Regions from separate parts of the Brevibacterium sp. SIMBA_078 genome, predicted to be linked through region 1. Evidence: predicted binding sites of a transcription regulator. Region 1 holds the regulator's gene; the other holds the start of a gene.
What was found. The regulator HrcA, encoded in region 1, represses chaperone genes, less so after heat shock. The targets are predictions, from matches to a motif close to TTNGCACTCGNNNNNNNCGAGTGCNAA.

Region 1 (8,739 bases):
CGAGAAGATCGAGATGATGTCGACCGGCACCACCCATGAGCTGCTGGAGATCGGCGCTTCCATGCCCGAGCCCAAGGCGACGAAGGGACTGGGCGTCGGCGAGGTCGGCTACCTCATCACCGGTGTCAAGGATGTGCGCCTGTCGAAGGTCGGCGACACCGTCACCGCCGCTGCGGGACCCGCGACGGAGGCCCTCGGCGGCTACCGCGAGCCCAAACCGATGGTGTTCTCCGGACTCTTCCCGATCGACGGGTCCGACTACCCGGTGCTGCGCGATGCGCTGGACAAACTCAAACTCAACGACGCCTCTCTCGCCTACGAACCCGAGACCTCGACGGCTCTGGGCTTCGGCTTCCGCTGCGGATTCCTCGGTCTCCTCCATCTCGAAGTGCTGCGCGACCGCCTGGAACGGGAGTTCGATCTCGACCTCATCTCCACCGCCCCGTCCGTGATCTACGACGTGACCATGGAAGACGGTTCGGAGACCGTGGTGACGAACCCGAGCGAATACCCGACGGGCAAGATCAAGGAAGTCCGGGAACCGATGGTGCAGGCGACCATCCTCACCCCCAGCGACTACATCGGCGCGGTCATGGAACTGTGCCAGGATCGCCGAGGCAAACTCCAGGGCATGGACTACCTGTCCTCGGATCGTGTGGAGATCCGCTACCGTCTGCCGTTGGCGGAGATCGTCTTCGACTTCTTCGACCAGCTGAAGTCCCGGACCAAGGGCTACGCCTCCCTCGACTATTCCGACGACGGGCAGGACGCCTCCGACCTCGTCAAAGTCGACATCCTGCTGCACGGCGACCAGGTCGACGCATTCTCCGCGATCGTCCACCGCGACAACGCCTACTCCTACGGTGTGGCGATGGCCGGGAAGCTGCGCAAGCTCATCCCGCGTCAGCAGTTCGAGGTGCCCATCCAGGCGGCCATCGGCTCACGCATCATCGCCCGCGAGACGATCCGCGCCATCCGCAAGGACGTGCTTTCGAAGTGCTACGGCGGCGACATCAGCCGTAAGCGCAAACTGCTCGAGAAGCAGAAGGAAGGCAAGAAGCGGATGAAGATGGTCGGCACCGTCGAGGTTCCGCAGGAGGCGTTCATCGCGGCCCTGTCCTCCGACGAGCCGGAGACGAAGGACAGCAAGAAGTAAGTGCCCGCACAACCGACCGGTGAGGTCCCTCCGCGCGACGGTTCGCTGCCGACATCGGTGGGGATCGGGGCTGCCGAGCGGGGGCTGAGCCTCTACATCCACGTCCCGTACTGCCGGGTCCGCTGCGGCTACTGCGATTTCAACACCTATACCGCCGACGACCTCGGCCCGGGCGCGTCCCGGGAGGACTACCGCAGCAATCTCGCCCGTGAGCTCGATCTGTCCGTGTCCACCCTCGCCGAGGCAGGGGCCGGCGATCGTGAGATCTCGACGATCTTCTTCGGCGGAGGCACCCCGACCTTGCTCGCAGCGGATGTGCTCGCCGGGGTGATGGACGATGTCCGCGCCCGCTTCCGCCTGGCCGAGAATGTCGAAGTCACCACCGAAGCCAACCCCGACACCTTGGATCCCGCCTACATCGCGACCCTTGCCGGAGCCGGTTTCAACCGCATCTCCATGGGCATGCAGTCGGCCGTGCCGCACGTGCTCGCGACCTTGGACCGCACCCACGATCCGGAGAAGATCCCCGAGGTGGCCCGCTGGGTCAAGGACGCCGGTCTCGAACTCAGCCTCGACCTCATCTACGGCACTCCGGGGGAGTCGATCGACGATTGGCGTCGCTCTCTCGACGTGGCCCTGTCCAACGAGGTCGATCATATCTCGGCATATTCCCTCATCGTCGAACCGGGAACGAAGATGGGCGTGATGGTCCGCCGCGGCGAACTGCCGATGCCCGATGAGGACGACTTGGCCGACAAATACGAGATCGCCGATGCCGCGATCTCCGCCGCCGGTCTGCACTGGTACGAAGTGAGCAACTGGTCGGCCGGTCCCGAGACCCGCTGTGAGCACAATATGGCCTATTGGCGCAATGCCGACTGGTGGGGGTTCGGGCCCGGAGCTCACTCACATGTCGGAGGCGTGCGGTTCTGGAATGCCAAACACCCCCGGGCCTGGGCCGATCGGCTGTTGGCGGGGGAGTCCCCGTCGATCGGTCGTGAGGTCCTCGACGTTCAGACCCGGGAGATCGAACGGATCATGCTGGCGGCCAGGATCGACCGTGAGCTGCGCCTGGATTCTCTGGCTCCAGGCAGCGAACAGGCGATCAGCACCTTCGTCCGGCAGGGGCTTCTCGACGCCGATGGCGCCGCAGCCGGCTGGTTCCAGCCGACTCTGCAGGGACGTCTCATGGCCGACTATATGGTGCGCATCCTCACCGAATACGTGTGAGCCGACGTCCGTTCGAGTCTTTCGTACTAGGCAATACACCGGTAGTGTCAAGGTAAGTGGTGTTGCCTGTGCGGATGCGGAGGAGGAGTTCGTCGATGAATTCTCCTGGCCGAAATGAGATCGGAAGGCCCCGGCAGCCATCCCCACCACATCACGCTCCATTGGGAAATCGCGCAGCGAATGAACAGAGATTCGCAGCTGCGGCAGCGGCGCGCGAAGCTATGAAAGCCGGGAGGATACCGGTGGTTCCCGCCGCCGAGCCTGCGATCGTGCGTCGCCCGTGGGAGGTCGTCGTCGCGGCTGTTCTCGGGGCAGTGGCTCCGATCTTCGTTCTTCTCGCGCTGATTGTTGCGGCATTCACCGGTGGTCGGGTTCTACGGGTGCTCGGGTGGGTCCTGCACGGGGTCGGTGATTCGACCGAAGTATCAGGCGTCTCGGTCGCCGGTGACGTCTCTGATTTCCTTGCTCAGGTCATCCTCGTCGTCGGAGCGGTGGCCGGCTTGGTCGTGATGGTCGGCTTCGCCGTCTACGCCTGGAGGATGTTCGTCGGAACGGGGCCAGCACGGTGGGTGGCGCTCGTGTGTCTGGCCATTGGGTTCTTCGTCATCACTCCGTTGAGTCCGCTGCTCATCAGCGGGTTCCTTCTTCTGGGCGCGTTGAGTGTGGTATTCGCATTCCTTCCGCGGTCTTCGGCGTGGTTTGCCGGGCGGAGACGGAACCGGGCCGTTCCCGAATTGTCGGGAACGGCCCGGAGGCGCTGACTGGTGATGAGGTGTTGACGTCGACTGCAGTCGAGATCATACCCACCGAATCACTTGATGAACTGGATGCTCATCGGAACCTTATAGACCTCGCCCTTGTTGGCGGCGACAGCGGCCAGGATCATGAATACCAGAGCAACGACCCAGATGACCAAGAAGAGGATCCCGCCGATGCCGAAGGTGATGACGGCGAGGATGTCGGCGATGATATAGGCGATGATGAGGGTCAGTTGGAAGTTCAGCGACTGACGGGCCTGTTCGCGGATGAAGGGCGACTCATCTTTCTTCACGAGGAAGACGATGAGCGGAACGATCCAGGCGGTGAAGATTGCGCCGACCTGTGTCCACATGGATGTGGAGCGTTCTGACGGGCTCGGCTGCCAGAGTCCCGCCGAACCCGGCCCGTAAGCCTGGGGCGGCAGCGCCTGAGAATTGAACGAGCCGGGATTCCCCGCCGAATTCATTCCGTATCCCTGTGGGCCACCGTAGGGCTGTTGGCTTCCGTGTCCGGGCTGACTGCCGCACGCCTGCTGCGAACCGTAGCCCGGCTGGGAACCATACTGCTGCTGAGGATTCTGCTGCTGAGATCCGTAGGCCGGATTCTGCTGCTGGGAGCCGTACCCGGGCTGGGGCTGCGAGCCATAGCCCGGCTGTGATCCCTGCTGAGGATTCTGCGGCTGAGAGCCGTGGGCCTGACCACTCTGCTGCGGCTGCGAACCCTGCTGTGGCTGCGAACCCTGCTGTGGCTGCTGGGTATACGGCTGTTGCGAGCCCGACTGCGGGGAATAGTTCGGAGGCATCGGCTGTGACTGTCCGTTGTTCGGCTGCTGCGGGTTGTCCGACATGAGAGTCCCTTCAGAGTGTGCGATCACTCCACACTAACCCAGTGAGTGTGGGCTGTCCCAGTGCAAGTGAGGTGACGGGGATGGTCACTTCACGAAGTTGATGGTGAGCGGGAACTTATAGCCCTCGCCCTTGTTCGCTGCGACGGCCGCGATGATGTAGAAGACGCAGTAGACGAGCGGGACGATGAACGCCGCATACATGATGATCATGCCGATCCCGAATGTCACCAGTGCCAGCATGAAACCGAGGAACATGAAGATCATGAAGGCACCGAAGGTGACGATCGTGTTCGTGATCATCGCATTGAGGCCCTGACGCGAATGCTCCCGGACGAACGGCGATTCGTCCTTCTTCACGAGGAACATGATGAGCGGCATGAAGCCGAAGATGAGCGAGCCGAGGTGGGTCCACATTGCCGTGGTCCGGTCGGGTTCGTGGGCCATCCAGAACTGCTCGGAGCCGGGTCCGTAGGCCTGCTCAGGCAGGGAGCGGGAGTCGAACATCGCCGGGTTGTGCATCTGCGGCATGCCGTAACCAGGCTGAGCTCCGTATCCAGGCTGTGCGCCGTAACCCGGCTGGCCCCCGGGGTTCGGCTGCGCCCCATATCCCGGCTGAGCGCCGTACGCTCGCTGCGAACCATACCCCGACTGCCCACCGGAACCCGGCTGACCGCTGTGCGTCTGCGGCTGCGAATACTGCTGGCCCTGCGGCGCGTAGGGCTGCTGCGAACCGGAGGCCTGAGAGTAGTTCGGCGGCATCGGCCGGCTGCCCGGCTGCTCGGGGTGATACGACATGGGGATCCTTTCGAAGAGTGCTTGCCATTCACCCTAACGGAGCGACGTGTCCCGAGGATGTCGGGAAAGCCTCACTCCTGTGACAGATTCGGCACACATCCCCCGCGCCGCACCACCGCCGACTCTCAGCCAACGGTGACGAAGTCGATGAGCTCCTCGACGCGCCCCGACAGAGTCGGTTCGACATCAGCAATGGTGCTCACCTTCCCGAGGATGCACACCCACCCGCGGGCAACGTCCCGATGGTCGGCGTGCGGCCATCCGATGCGACGCAGTATTCCCGTCTTCCAATCCTCACCGCGGGGGACGACCGGCCACTCGCGGATGCCGACGACATGGGGCTTCACCGCCTGCCAGATATCGACGTACGGGTGACCGATGATGTGGACGACATCGCGGTACCGCGGATCGGACCGGACCGCCTCGGCGATCTTCGATTCCTTCGTCCCGCTCACCAGATGGTCGGCGAGGACACCGACTCGATGGTCCCGATCCGGGCCGAAGGCCTCGAGCTTGTCCGCGACATCATCGAGACCGCCCAGGGGCTCGACGACGACGCCTTCGATGCGCAGGTCATCGCCCCAGATCTTCTCGACGAGTTCGGCGTCGTGCTTGCCCTCGACCCAGATCCGCGACCCACGTGCCACTCGAGCCTTCGCTCCGACCACGGCGCGAGACCCCGAGGCCGTCCGTCCGGGCTGCTGCGCCTTCTTCTTCGGCAGCTGCACATCGACGGGCTGCCCCTCGAGGAGGAAACCCGGTCCCAGGGGGAAGGCCCGAACCTTGCCGGCGCGATCCTCGAGCTTGACGACGACACCGGCCGTGGTCTTCTCCGCGCCGACGACAGCGCCGACATAGCCGCTCATCGCATCCTCGAGAACCATGCCCAGGCCGAGTTCGACCTGGCGGGACTTCTTCGGACGGTGCGACGACGGGGAGGAACCGGAGAGCACATCGGGGCCATAGCGATCAAAAGCATTCACGGGCACCCACCATAATCAAGGACGGTCCCGCAGGCGTGCAGACCCGCAGGCCACCCCAGAAATGAATTCCGGGAACGAGAGGCGTAGAATTGGCACTCAGACTCAGTGAGTGCCAAGAGCAGGCATGGGACCGCGATCGACCGGCGAGACGGAGAGGAGACCCGCGATGAACGACAGCAGACGAGCACAGGTGCTGCGCGCCATCGTCGAGGACTTCGTCGCCACCAACGAACCCGTGGGATCGAAGGCGATCGTCCAGCGCCACACCCTCGGAGTCTCTCCGGCCACGATCCGCAACGATATGGCCGCGCTCGAACAAGAGGGCTATATCGCCCAGCCCCACACCTCTGCCGGACGGATCCCCACCGACCTCGGCTACCGGATGTTCGTCGACCGGATCGATGAATTCAAACCGCTGACCACCGCCGAGCGGCGCGCAATCTTCCAACTCATCGACGGCGATGTCGACCTCGACGAGATGCTCGACCGCACCGTCCGCGTCCTCTCCGGCCTCACCCGACAGGTCGCGCTCATCCAGTACCCGACGGTGTCGCGGGCGCGCATCAAGCACATCGAGATCGTCGGACTCGGACCCGGGCGGATCCTCGTCGTCCTCATCACCGACGCCGGCCAGGTCGAGCAGAAGACCGTGATCACCCCGAGCCCGCTCGACGAAGACGCCGTCCGCGGACTGCGCGACCAGATCAACGCCGAATTCGCCGGACGCACACTCGCGCAGGTCTTCGGATCGGCCCACGCCGCCGAGGCGACCGCCACCGAATCGAGTGAGCCGGCCGCTCGTGACGACTCCGGACTCACACAGGTCAGGGCCGCCGTCGTCGACCTCGTCGCCGCGACGCGTGAAGAGCGCATCATCATGGCCGGCACCGCGAACCTCGCCCGCTCCGGAAGCGAATTCGGAGAGAAGATGGCTCCGATCCTCGAAGCCTTCGAAGAACAGGTGGTCCTGCTCAAGCTGCTCACCTCGATGGCCGAAGACCACGAGGAGATCAGTGTGCGCATCGGGCGTGAGAATACTCACGAATCATTCAGCTCGACTTCCGTCGTCGCCGCCGAATATGGTCATGACGCGGGTTCCTCGGCCAGACTGGCAGTGCTCGGCCCGACCCGAATGGACTATCCGACGACGATCTCGGCAGTCCGTGCCGTCGCCAAATACGTGTCCTCGATCCTCGATCGAGGGTAGGTCCCTTGATATCGACGAGGGACACCCGCAGACGGGCAGCGCAGAACCGGTGAGCACCGCGCAAGGGCGCAGCCACCACCACGAACAGAGAAGACCACTACGTCAGGGAGAGAGAAGTTTCTGTGGCCGATCACTATGAAACACTCGGAGTGTCCAAAGACGCTTCCGCGGCTGAGATCAAGTCGTCGTACCGGAAGCTGGCACGCAAGTACCACCCGGACGTCAATCCCGGTCACGAAGACGAATTCAAAGCCATCTCACTGGCCTACGACGTGCTCTCCGACCCGGAGAAGCGCCGCAACTACGATATGGGCGGCGGCGAGAACGGTCAGGGCTTCCCGGCCGGCGGCGGATTCGGCGGATTCGGCGACATCTTCGAGACCTTCTTCGGCGGTGGCGGCGGTCAGGCCGGAGGACCGATCCCGCGCACCCAGCGAGGCAAGGATGCCCTCGTCGGAGTCAATATCGACCTGAAGACCGCGGCCTTCGGCGGCACCGTCGACCTCGACGTCACCACTGCAGTCGTCTGCGACACCTGTTCGGGCGCGGGCACGCAGGAAGGCACGAAGATCGAGACCTGCTCGCTGTGCCACGGAGCCGGCAGCGTCCAGCGCATGACCCGGACCCTGCTGGGTCAGATGGTCACGAACCAGACCTGCAACTCCTGCCACGGCTTCGGCACCGTCATCCCGAACCCCTGCCTCAACTGCCAGGGCGACGGACGCGTGCGCAAACAGCGGACCATGAAGATCCGCATCCCCGCCGGTGTCTCCGACGGCACCCGGATCCAGCTTTCCAGCCAGGGCGAGGTCGGGCCCGGCGGCGGACCCGCCGGTGACCTCTTCGTCGAGGTCATGGTCACCCGCCACGAGGTCTTCCAGCGCGACGGCGACAATCTCCGGGCCGCCGTCTCCGTGCCGATGACCGCGGCGACCCTGGGCGCCACCATCCCGTTCGAGACCTTCGACGGCACTCAGGACCTCACCATCGCCGCCGGCACCCAGTCCGGCACCATCGTCAAACTCCCCGGACTCGGCGCCACCCGCCTGCGTTCGGAGACCCGTGGCGACCTGCTCATCACCGTCGACGTCCTCACCCCGGACAAGCTCGACGACGAACAGCGCGAACTGCTCGAGAAACTCGCCGAACTGCGCGGAGAAGAGACACCGCGCGCCCAGATCTCGACCGAGAACCGCGGAATGTTCTCCCGCATGCGTGAGAGGTTCGCCGGTCGGTGAGTCTTCCCGTCTTCCGCTCCGCCACCGCCGCCGAGGCGGTCGTCGGGTCCGCCCTCACCCTCGGTGAGGACGTGGCCGGGCATGCGGTGCGGGTGCGTCGGATCGGTCCCGGCGAGGATATCGACATCGTCGACGGGGAAGGCAGACGTGCGCGCGGAACCGTCACGGCCGCCTCGGCGAACCAGCTGACGATCGACGTCACCGAGGTGACGGTCGAGGAGCGCACGGGCCCGCGCCTCGTCCTCGTCCAAGCCCTGGCCAAGGGCGACCGGGACCTGCAGGCCATCGAAACGGCCACGGAGATCGGCGTCGACGACGTCATGCCCTGGGCCGCCGAGCGCTCGATCGCCGACTGGCCGGCCAAGAAGCGGGAGAAGATGGCCGCGAAATGGGAGAACCTCCTCGGAGCGGCCTCCCTGCAGGCCAGACGAGCACGATTTCCCATCCTCCACGACCTCGTCCGCGGAGCCGCCCTGGCCAAGGCCCTCGACGACGCTGATGCGGTCTTCGTCCTCCACGAGACC
Region 2 (8,739 bases), on a different contig from region 1:
GTATTCGCCTGTATCGGGATTGTGGGGCCGATGACTTCGACGCTATTTCCTGTGGACGGTGCGAATCAATCCACAGGCAGCTATCTCACCCTGTGCCACTACCGCGGTGCAGCTGCACGATCGGCAGATGACACTTGCATTTCTGGATAAGTACAACGTCGTCGATTACAGAACTCTCCGTGCAGTCGGGATGAGCCATGCAGCCATCTCCAGCGCTGTGGACTGCTGTCTGCTGAAGCTGTCAAGGGGAACCTATTCGATCATTCGTGCCTGCACTGAGCACAAGCACCGGCCGGTGACGAAATTGCTCAGCGATGACGACTGGGTCGACTTCTTTCGCACGACGACACCGTTCAGTCGCGCAGCGGACCATCGTTTCGATGAACACGTGGCACGTCTCAAGATCGTGCACTATCGCCACTTCCGGGCAGCAGATGCCGTCAGCGGAGTGTCGGCCGCGATTCTTCACGAGCTGCCGTTGTACAAAGCTGAGCTGGAGCGGATCGTTGTGTCGCATCCGTCCGCCGCTTCGCGCAGTCCCGAGATCATCAGGTGGAGACGACATTTCAGCCCGGAGGACGTGTGCAGGGTCCACGGAGTCAGATCCTTCACGCCTGTCCGGACTGGGCTGGATCTGATAGCTGAGAGCGGACCGGCAGGCGGCATGGCTGCGTTGGAAGGCGGATTGCGCACGCAGGTGGAGCGGGAATCCGGCGATTCACAGATCGGCATGCGCAATCCACAGCGCATGCACACGATCGGCCGAGAGATCGTGGCTCGTGACTTCGTCCCCGCGGCGATGAGGCTACGTCAGGGACGCGAGCGGGCTCTGCGAATCCTGGCGATCATCAGTCCGCTGTCGGAGAACTACGCAGAGAGCCGGACATCGTTCGCTCTCCACCAGATGGGACTCCACGATTTCACCCAACAGTGGAATGTCGGACGCGACGGCGATCTTCTCACCAGGCTCGACTTCCTGCACCGGCCCACCAACACTGTTCTCGCATTCGACGGAGGTCAGAAATACGCCAACTTCGGTGGCGAGCGGCTCAAGCATGAAGGCCGCCTGCAGAACGAGCTGTTGAACATGGGCTTCAGAATCGTGCATCTGGAAATCAACGACGTCATGAACTTGAAGCGGTTCGAGATGAAGCTGTTCGCCCAGGCCCCGCAGCTCCTGGACTACCGGGGCAAACCGACGCTGAAGTAGTGCAGAGAATGTGACGCGGAGTTCTGTGATCGGAACGGACGCAGCCCGGCCAACGTGGCGGACTCAAGCCGCGGATGGCTCGCCTGTCTCTCTAATGCACAGTTTGTTCAGTGAGCCGTTGGAAGAAACCTATGCCGAAACTGAGGTCGGAGGGGCACTGTCGCCATTTCGGAGCCGAATCCGGTACGGGGAGGGCCGCTGCTGGAGGCCCGTCCGGGATACGGGTTGTGCCTGGAAAACCCGCACGCGCCCTATGGCGCATCCACTCCGTACCCTCGACACACCACAACCCGACCAGCACACCACACACTGCGCCCCACGCACCTGTCACCCGCCTGCGCTGTGTCCCCGCACCCACACCCACGCCCACCCACGCCCCACACCGTCACGCGGACATCCGCCCGCGCCCACCCACGCCCACCAGCTCACCGCCAGCGGACCCATGCGCGCCCGCCGCACCGCGTCCCTTAGACTGAGTTCCCTATGGGTTACTACTTGACGACAGCGATTGCCTACCCCAACGGGGCCATTCACATCGGGCATGCCTATGAGTACATTGCGGCCGACACGATCGCCCGGTTCAAGCGACTGGACAATCACGATGTCTTCTTCTGCACCGGCACGGACGAGCACGGACTGAAGATGCTGCAGGCGGCGAACAAGCTCGGCATCACCCCCAAAGAACTCGCTGACGACAACGCGAAGAACTTCCGCGACACCCAGCTCGCTCTCGGCTCGACCTTCGACCGGTTCATCCGCACCACCGACGAAGACCACTACGCCGCCTCGCAAGCCATCTGGCGCAAGCTCGAAGAGGCCGGCGACATCTACCTCGACACCTACTCCGGCTGGTACTCCGTGCGCGACGAGGCGTTCTACACCGACGACGAGACCGAGGTCGTCGACGGCGTGCGCCTGTCCAAGGAGACCCGCACTGAGGTGACCTGGACGGAAGAGGAGAGCTACTTCTTCCGCCTCTCGAAGTACCAGGACAAGCTGCTCGAGCTGTACAAGAACCACCCCGAGTTCATCGGTCCCGACTCCCGCCGCAACGAGATCGCCTCGTTCGTCGCATCCGGGCTCAAGGACCTCTCCATCTCCCGCACCACCTTCGACTGGGGTGTGCCGGTGCCGGGCAACGACAAGCACGTGATGTACGTGTGGATCGACGCACTGACGAACTACCTCACCGCCGCCGGCTACCCCGATGACCAGGAGCGCCTCAGCAAGTGGTGGCCCGCCGACGTCCACATCATCGGCAAGGACATCATCCGCTTCCACTCGGTCTACTGGCCCGCGTTCCTCATGAGCGCCGGCATCGAGCTGCCGGGGCGCGTCCACGCCCACGGCTTCCTCTTCAACTCCGGTGAGAAGATGTCGAAGTCCGTCGGCAATGTCGTCGATCCCCTCGACCTCGTCGACGCCTTCGGCTTGGACACCCTGCGCTTCTTCCTCTTCCGCGAGTTCTCCTACGGCCACGACGGCTCGTACACGAAGGACTCGATCATCACCCGGAAGAACTCCGACCTCGCCAACGAGTACGGCAACCTCGCCCAGCGCTCGCTGTCGATGATCCAGAAGAACTGCGACGCCCAGGTGCCGCAACCAGGCGAACTCACCGAGGCGGACGAGAAGCTCCTCGCGCTCGCCCGCGCCGTGCCCGACACCGCCCGACGCCACGTCGACACCCAGGCCCTCCACCTCTATGTCGAGGCCTGCTGGAAGGTGCTGTCCGAGGCCAACCGCTACTTCTCCGCGCAGGAGCCGTGGAAGCTGAAGAAGACCGATCCCGATCGCATGGCCACCGTGCTGTGGGTGACGATCGAGGCCGTGCGCATCATCTCCATCCTCATCCAGCCGGTCATGCCCGATTCCGCGGGCAAGATCCTCGACCTCCTCGGTGTGCCCGCCGGAGTCGGTGAGGCCGGCGCGAAGGTCCTGCCGACCGCCGTCGAATCCGGGTCCGGCGCCGAGGCGATGGGGGCCGTATCGGCGAGTGCGGCCATCGGTGTTGCCGCCGGAGCCGCCTACGCGTCGGCCGCCCTGGCGCCGAATGTCGCCGAGGCCGCTGCCGATGGCATCGCCGCCGCTGAGGCGGATCCCCGGTCGTTCGCAGCCGTCGGGTTCCCGCTCGAGCCGGGCACGCCCCTGCCGAAGCCCGAACCCGTGTTCCCGAAGTTCGTGGAGGAGACCGAATAATGGCCTCGCGCGCCGCCGGAACCTATCCACCGGTGCCCGAACCGCTCGCTCACCCCATCGTCGACACCCACACCCACCTCGACATCTGCACAGGTGTGCGGCTGCCGCTGGGTGCCGGTGAACCCGAACCCGAGGTGACCCCGGACGCGGACGAAGAGTTCCCGTCGCTGGATTTCTTCCATGACACCGCCGCCGAGGCGGGAGTTCGTCGCATCGTCCAGATCGGCTGCGACCTTCCGGCAGCCCGGTGGACGACCGCGCTCGTGGCTTCCCAATATTCCGGCACCCCCGCCGAGGCGGCCGACCCCCGCACCGTGCCCGCTCCTCCTGCCGAGGGTCGGACGTGGATGATCGGCGGAGCCGCCCTCCACCCGAACGAAGCCCCGCGGCTGGCCGAGCGCGGCCTGCTCGACGACGCTCTCACCGAGATCGAATCGCTCGTGAGCTCGCATGATCGTATGCGTGTGGTGGGGGAGACCGGCCTCGATTACTTCCGCACGGCAGAAGAGGGAGTCGCCGAACAGCAGCGTTCTTTCCGTGCCCATATCGAGATCGCCAAGCGCACCGGACGCGCTCTGCAGATCCACGATCGGGAGGCACATGCCGATGTGCTGCGCATTCTCAAGGAGGAAGGCGCCCCCGATGTCACGATCTTCCACTGCTACTCCGGCGACGAGGCGATGGCCCGTGAATGTGCTGCCGAGGGTTACTACATGTCTTTCGCCGGCAACCTCACGTTCAAGAACGCCGACGAGCTGCGGCGGGCAGCGGCGGCCGCTCCGTTGGAGCTGCTGCTGACGGAGACCGACGCACCCTTCCTCACCCCGCACCCGCATCGCGGGAAGCCGGGAGGTCCCTACCTCACGGCGATCACTGCGCGGAAACTCGCCGAGGTGCGTGGGATGAGCGAAGAGGATCTGTGCGCGGCCGTATGGAACAACGCGGAGCGAGCCCTCGGCAGCTGGGACTGACAACCTCGGGGGAACTGGGCTGAGGATCCCTTTCACCCGACGAGGCGGCCGGTCGCCGGGTGCTGTCGCACAGCGTCCGCTGGGCCGACTGAACCCAACGATCTGTGAGCGAGGTAACGGGACGCAGCGCCGCCTCGGCGGGGACGTATCACGATCGGGAATGCCCCGGAAACACGGGGAACTCCAGGTCAGACGCGCCCTCAGGAAACTCACACCGTTACATTTCCGTGATATTTTGCGAACCGTGTAACGAATCGGTTACAGTGAACAGGTCGATAAACTCTGCTCAGGGATATTTTTGTGATTGATTTTCTGAAGAACCGCAAGGTTCAGATCGCTGCACAGGCGGTCGTGATCACTGGACTCGTCGGTGGCACGGGCGCAGTTGTGACCATGAACAAGCCCGTGACCTTGGAGGTCAACGGACAGGCCGAAGAGATCCGAACCTTCGGTGGAACGGTCGGGGACATCCTCGACAGCCACGAAATCGATGTCGATAAGCGCGACCAGGTCAAGCCCGGTGTGGGCACCAAGGTCGACCGTGACATGACGATCACCGTCAACACGGCCAAGAAGGTTGCGCTGTCCGTTGATGGCAAGGAAACGAACGAATGGACCAACGCGAACACCGTGGGTCAGGCTCTGGCCGACCTCGGCGTCGACGCGAAGGGCGCCGATCTCAACGCGAAGGCCAGCCAGCGTCTGAAGGACGAAGGCAATGACATTGAGGTGACCACGTCGAAGGACCTCACCGTCGTCGCCGACGGCAAGGACCACAAGGTCTCGGCCGCTGTGGGCACCGCCAAGGAAGCCCTCAAGGACACGGGCGTCAAGCTCGACAAGGACGACTTCCTGTCCGTGCCGATGTCCGCCGAGGTCTCCGACGGCCAGGTGCTGACCGTCAACCGCGTGAAGAACGACACCGTCAAGGACAAGCAGGCCATCAAGGCCAAGGTCGAGACCAAGAAGTCCGATTCCCTCTACGAGGGTGAGACCAAGGTCGAGACCGAAGGCAAGGACGGCGAGAAGCAGGTCACCTACAAGGTCAAGACGATCAACGGCGAAGAGGTCAAGAAGGAGAAGAAGGACGAGAAGGTCCTCTCCGAACCCAAGACCAAGGTCGTCATCCAGGGCACCAAGAAGAAGGAAAAGCCGGCTGACACCGGCGGTTCCGACTCGGGTGACTCCGGCGATTCCGGTTCGGGCGACTCCGGCGACTCTGGCGGAGATTCGAGCACCGGCGGCGGCTCCGGCTCCGGTGGTGGCGACATGAGCACCGCGGAGATCAAGGCCATGCTCGGCGGACCCGGATCCAAGTGGTACCAGGTCGCCAAGTGCGAATCGAACTTCAACCCCCGTGCGGTGAACAAGTCGAACAACGCACACTTCGGCCTGTTCCAGTTCAAGCTCCAGACCTGGCAGTCGATGGGCGGCAGCGGCAACCCGGTCGACGCCAGCCCGCGTGAGCAGTTCGAGCGGGCCAAGAAGCTCCAGGCTGCAGCCGGCTGGGGACAGTGGGCCTGCGCCTGATCTGAGATCAGGTGTGCAGCTGCCGACTGGGCACTTGCAAAGGCTATGAACTCTGGCCGCCATTGACAACAGATATCGACAACTGAGCTGAGGCGGTCAGCAAGGAGCGTGGGCCCCGAGGAGAGATCCTCGGGGCCTACGCTTTTTGGTGTCTCGCCGCTCCGACTTCCAGGCCCAATCTGAACTTTCGCCCAGAGCATGACGAATTGTTGGCACTCAAGTTGACCGAGTGCTAAGAGCGTTCTAGAGTCGAATTAGCACTAGCACTCATTGAGTGCCAGTTTCATGAGACGGTCGAATCGCTCGGCACCCGCGACGACGAGAGGTTCATGGCAGCAGCCGCCGTCTGACTCGATGAAATAGAACCCAGCGAAGGGAGAGGGCCCGATATGTCGGTCTCCATCAAGCCACTCGAAGATCGGATTGTCATCCGTCAGGTCGAAGCAGAACAGACTACCGCCAGTGGTCTGGTCATTCCCGAAACCGCCAAGGAAAAGCCTCAGGAAGGCGAAGTTGTCGCAGTGGGCCCGGGCCGCGTTGCTGACAACGGAAACCGCGTGCCGGTCGACGTCGCCGTCGGCGACAAGGTCATCTACTCCAAGTACGGAGGCACCGAAGTCAAGTACGCAGGCGAAGAGTTCCTCGTGCTCTCGGCTCGCGACGTGCTCGCCGTCATCGGCTGAATCCCCTGAACAACTACTTCACTGACAGGAGGACGAATGCCTAAATCATTGGAATTCAACGACGAAGCCCGTCGTGCACTCGAAAAGGGTGTCAACACCCTGGCCGACACCGTCAAGGTGACGCTGGGGCCCAAGGGCCGCAACGTCGTGCTCGACAAGAAGTGGGGCGCTCCCACAATCACGAACGATGGTGTGACCATCGCCCGTGAGGTCGAGGTCGACGATCCTTACGAGAACCTCGGCGCACAGCTGGCCAAGGAAGTCGCCACCAAGACCAACGACATCGCCGGTGACGGAACCACCACCGCGACCGTGCTCGCTCAGGCCTTCGTCAACGAAGGACTGCGCAACGTTGCCGCAGGTGCCGCACCCGGACAGCTCAAGCGCGGCATCGAGACCGCCGTCGAGGCCGTCTCGCAGCAGCTGGGCACGATCGCCCGCGACGTCGCCGACTCCTCGGAGATCGCACACGTCGCCGGTCTGTCGGCTCAGTCGCCCGAGATCGGCAAGCTCATCGCCGATGCCTTCGACAAGGTCGGCAAGGACGGCGTCATCACGATCGACGAGTCGCAGGCTGCGTCCGTCGAACTCGAGATCACCGAAGGAATGCAGTTCGACAAGGGCTTCCTGTCGCCGCACTTCGTGACCGACGCGGATCGCCAGGAGGCTGTGCTCTCCGACGCTCTCATCCTCATCAACCAGGGCAAGATCTCCAACATCCAGGAGCTCCTGCCCGTCCTCGAGAAGGTGCAGCAGGCCGGCAAGCCGCTGTTCATCATCGCCGAGGACATCGAGGGTGAAGCTCTGTCGACCCTGGTCGTCAATAAGCTGCGCGGAATCATCAACGTCGCCGCCGTCAAGGCTCCCGGCTTCGGTGACCGTCGCAAGGCCATCCTCGAGGACCTCGCCGTCCTCACCGGTGGCCAGGTCGTCACCCCGGACATGGGCATGAAGCTCGACCAGGTCACCCTTGAAGAGCTCGGCAACGCCCGCACCATCACCGTCACCAAGGACAACACCACCATCATCGATGGTGCCGGTGCCGACGATGCTGTTGCCGGTCGTGTCGCTCAGATCCGCGCCGAGGTCGAGAACACCGATTCCGACTGGGACCGCGAGAAGCTGCAGGAGCGCTTGGCCAAGCTCTCCGGCGGAGTCGCCGTCATCAAGGTCGGCGCCGCCACCGAGGTGGAGCTCAAGGAGCGCAAGCACCGCGTCGAAGACGCCGTGTCCGCTACTCGAGCCGCCATCGAAGAGGGTGTCGTCGCCGGCGGTGGATCGGCTCTGATCCACGCTGCGAAGGTCCTCGACGGCAACGACCTCGGACTGTCCGGTGACGCACTCACCGGTGCCGAGATTGTCAAGCGCGGAGTCGTCCAGCCGCTGCGCTGGATCGCCGCCAACGCGGGCCAGGACGGCTACGTCGTCGTCGCCAAGGTCGAGGACCTCGAGTCCGGCCAGGGCTACAACGCCGCCATCGACGAATACGGCGACCTCATCGGTGCCGGAATCATCGACCCCGTCAAGGTCACCCGTTCGGCGCTGCGCAACGCCGCTTCGATCGCCGCCCTGGTTCTCACCACTGAGACCCTGGTCGTCGAGAAGAAGGACGAGGAGGACGAAGACTGAGCCATCCGCTCGGACTGAGTCACCTCTGACCACGACAGTGGCCCGGAACATCACGTTCCGGGCCACTGTCGCATTCACCGTCACCGAGGCGGCACAGCGTCGCGACGGGGCGGCACAGCGTCGCGCCGAGGCGGCACAGCGTCGCGACGGGGCGGTAGAGCGTCGCGCCGGCGTGTCGTCGCTGCTGGCGAGGCTCCATTCGGCTCACCCTTCTCTGGAATGCACACCGAAGAACGTAGGCATTTCGGAGCAGGGTGTCCCAAAGAATCTGCTTCGGCTGCGACCGTGTCATAGTTGCCGGCTTTGAGCCCGCGCGGAGCGCCCGGCCGTAGCGCGTCCGGACGTAGGGCACTCAATCGTCGGTGTGCTCGGGCCTGCTTAGTCGCGCTTCGCTTCGACGTGCGCTCGCAGGCGGGCGAGGTCCGCGCGGACCATGTCGGCGTCGCGGTCGAACTCGGCGTCAACGACATCCGGCAGACCGGACAGAGTGAAGACCACCTTGGCGCCGGTGCCGTTG

Region 2: groES (co-chaperone GroES) is a predicted target of HrcA. The motif match lies at 6,120-6,146, and genes of this name have one in related genera.

Annotation. Positions count from the first base shown of each region.
Region 1 is NZ_JAWRYQ010000005.1:146,719-155,457, reverse strand. Features, by position in the region: gene lepA (translation elongation factor 4) at 1-1,156, shown strand, start outside; gene hemW (radical SAM family heme chaperone HemW) at 1,157-2,386, shown strand; gene SB749_RS17760 (hypothetical protein) at 2,629-3,147, shown strand; gene SB749_RS17755 (DUF4870 domain-containing protein) at 3,198-3,992, opposite strand; gene SB749_RS17750 (DUF4870 domain-containing protein) at 4,077-4,787, opposite strand; gene SB749_RS17745 (DUF3097 family protein) at 4,913-5,776, opposite strand; gene hrcA (heat-inducible transcriptional repressor HrcA) at 5,937-6,977, shown strand; gene dnaJ (molecular chaperone DnaJ) at 7,100-8,215, shown strand; gene SB749_RS17730 (16S rRNA (uracil(1498)-N(3))-methyltransferase) at 8,212-8,739, shown strand, end outside.
Region 2 is NZ_JAWRYQ010000001.1:135,734-144,472, reverse strand. Features, by position in the region: gene SB749_RS00625 (hypothetical protein) at 128-1,210, shown strand; gene metG (methionine--tRNA ligase) at 1,694-3,409, shown strand; gene SB749_RS00615 (TatD family hydrolase) at 3,409-4,380, shown strand; gene SB749_RS00610 (ubiquitin-like domain-containing protein) at 4,681-5,910, shown strand; gene groES (co-chaperone GroES) at 6,300-6,593, shown strand; gene groL (chaperonin GroEL) at 6,630-8,222, shown strand; gene SB749_RS00595 (SRPBCC family protein) at 8,601-8,739, opposite strand, start outside.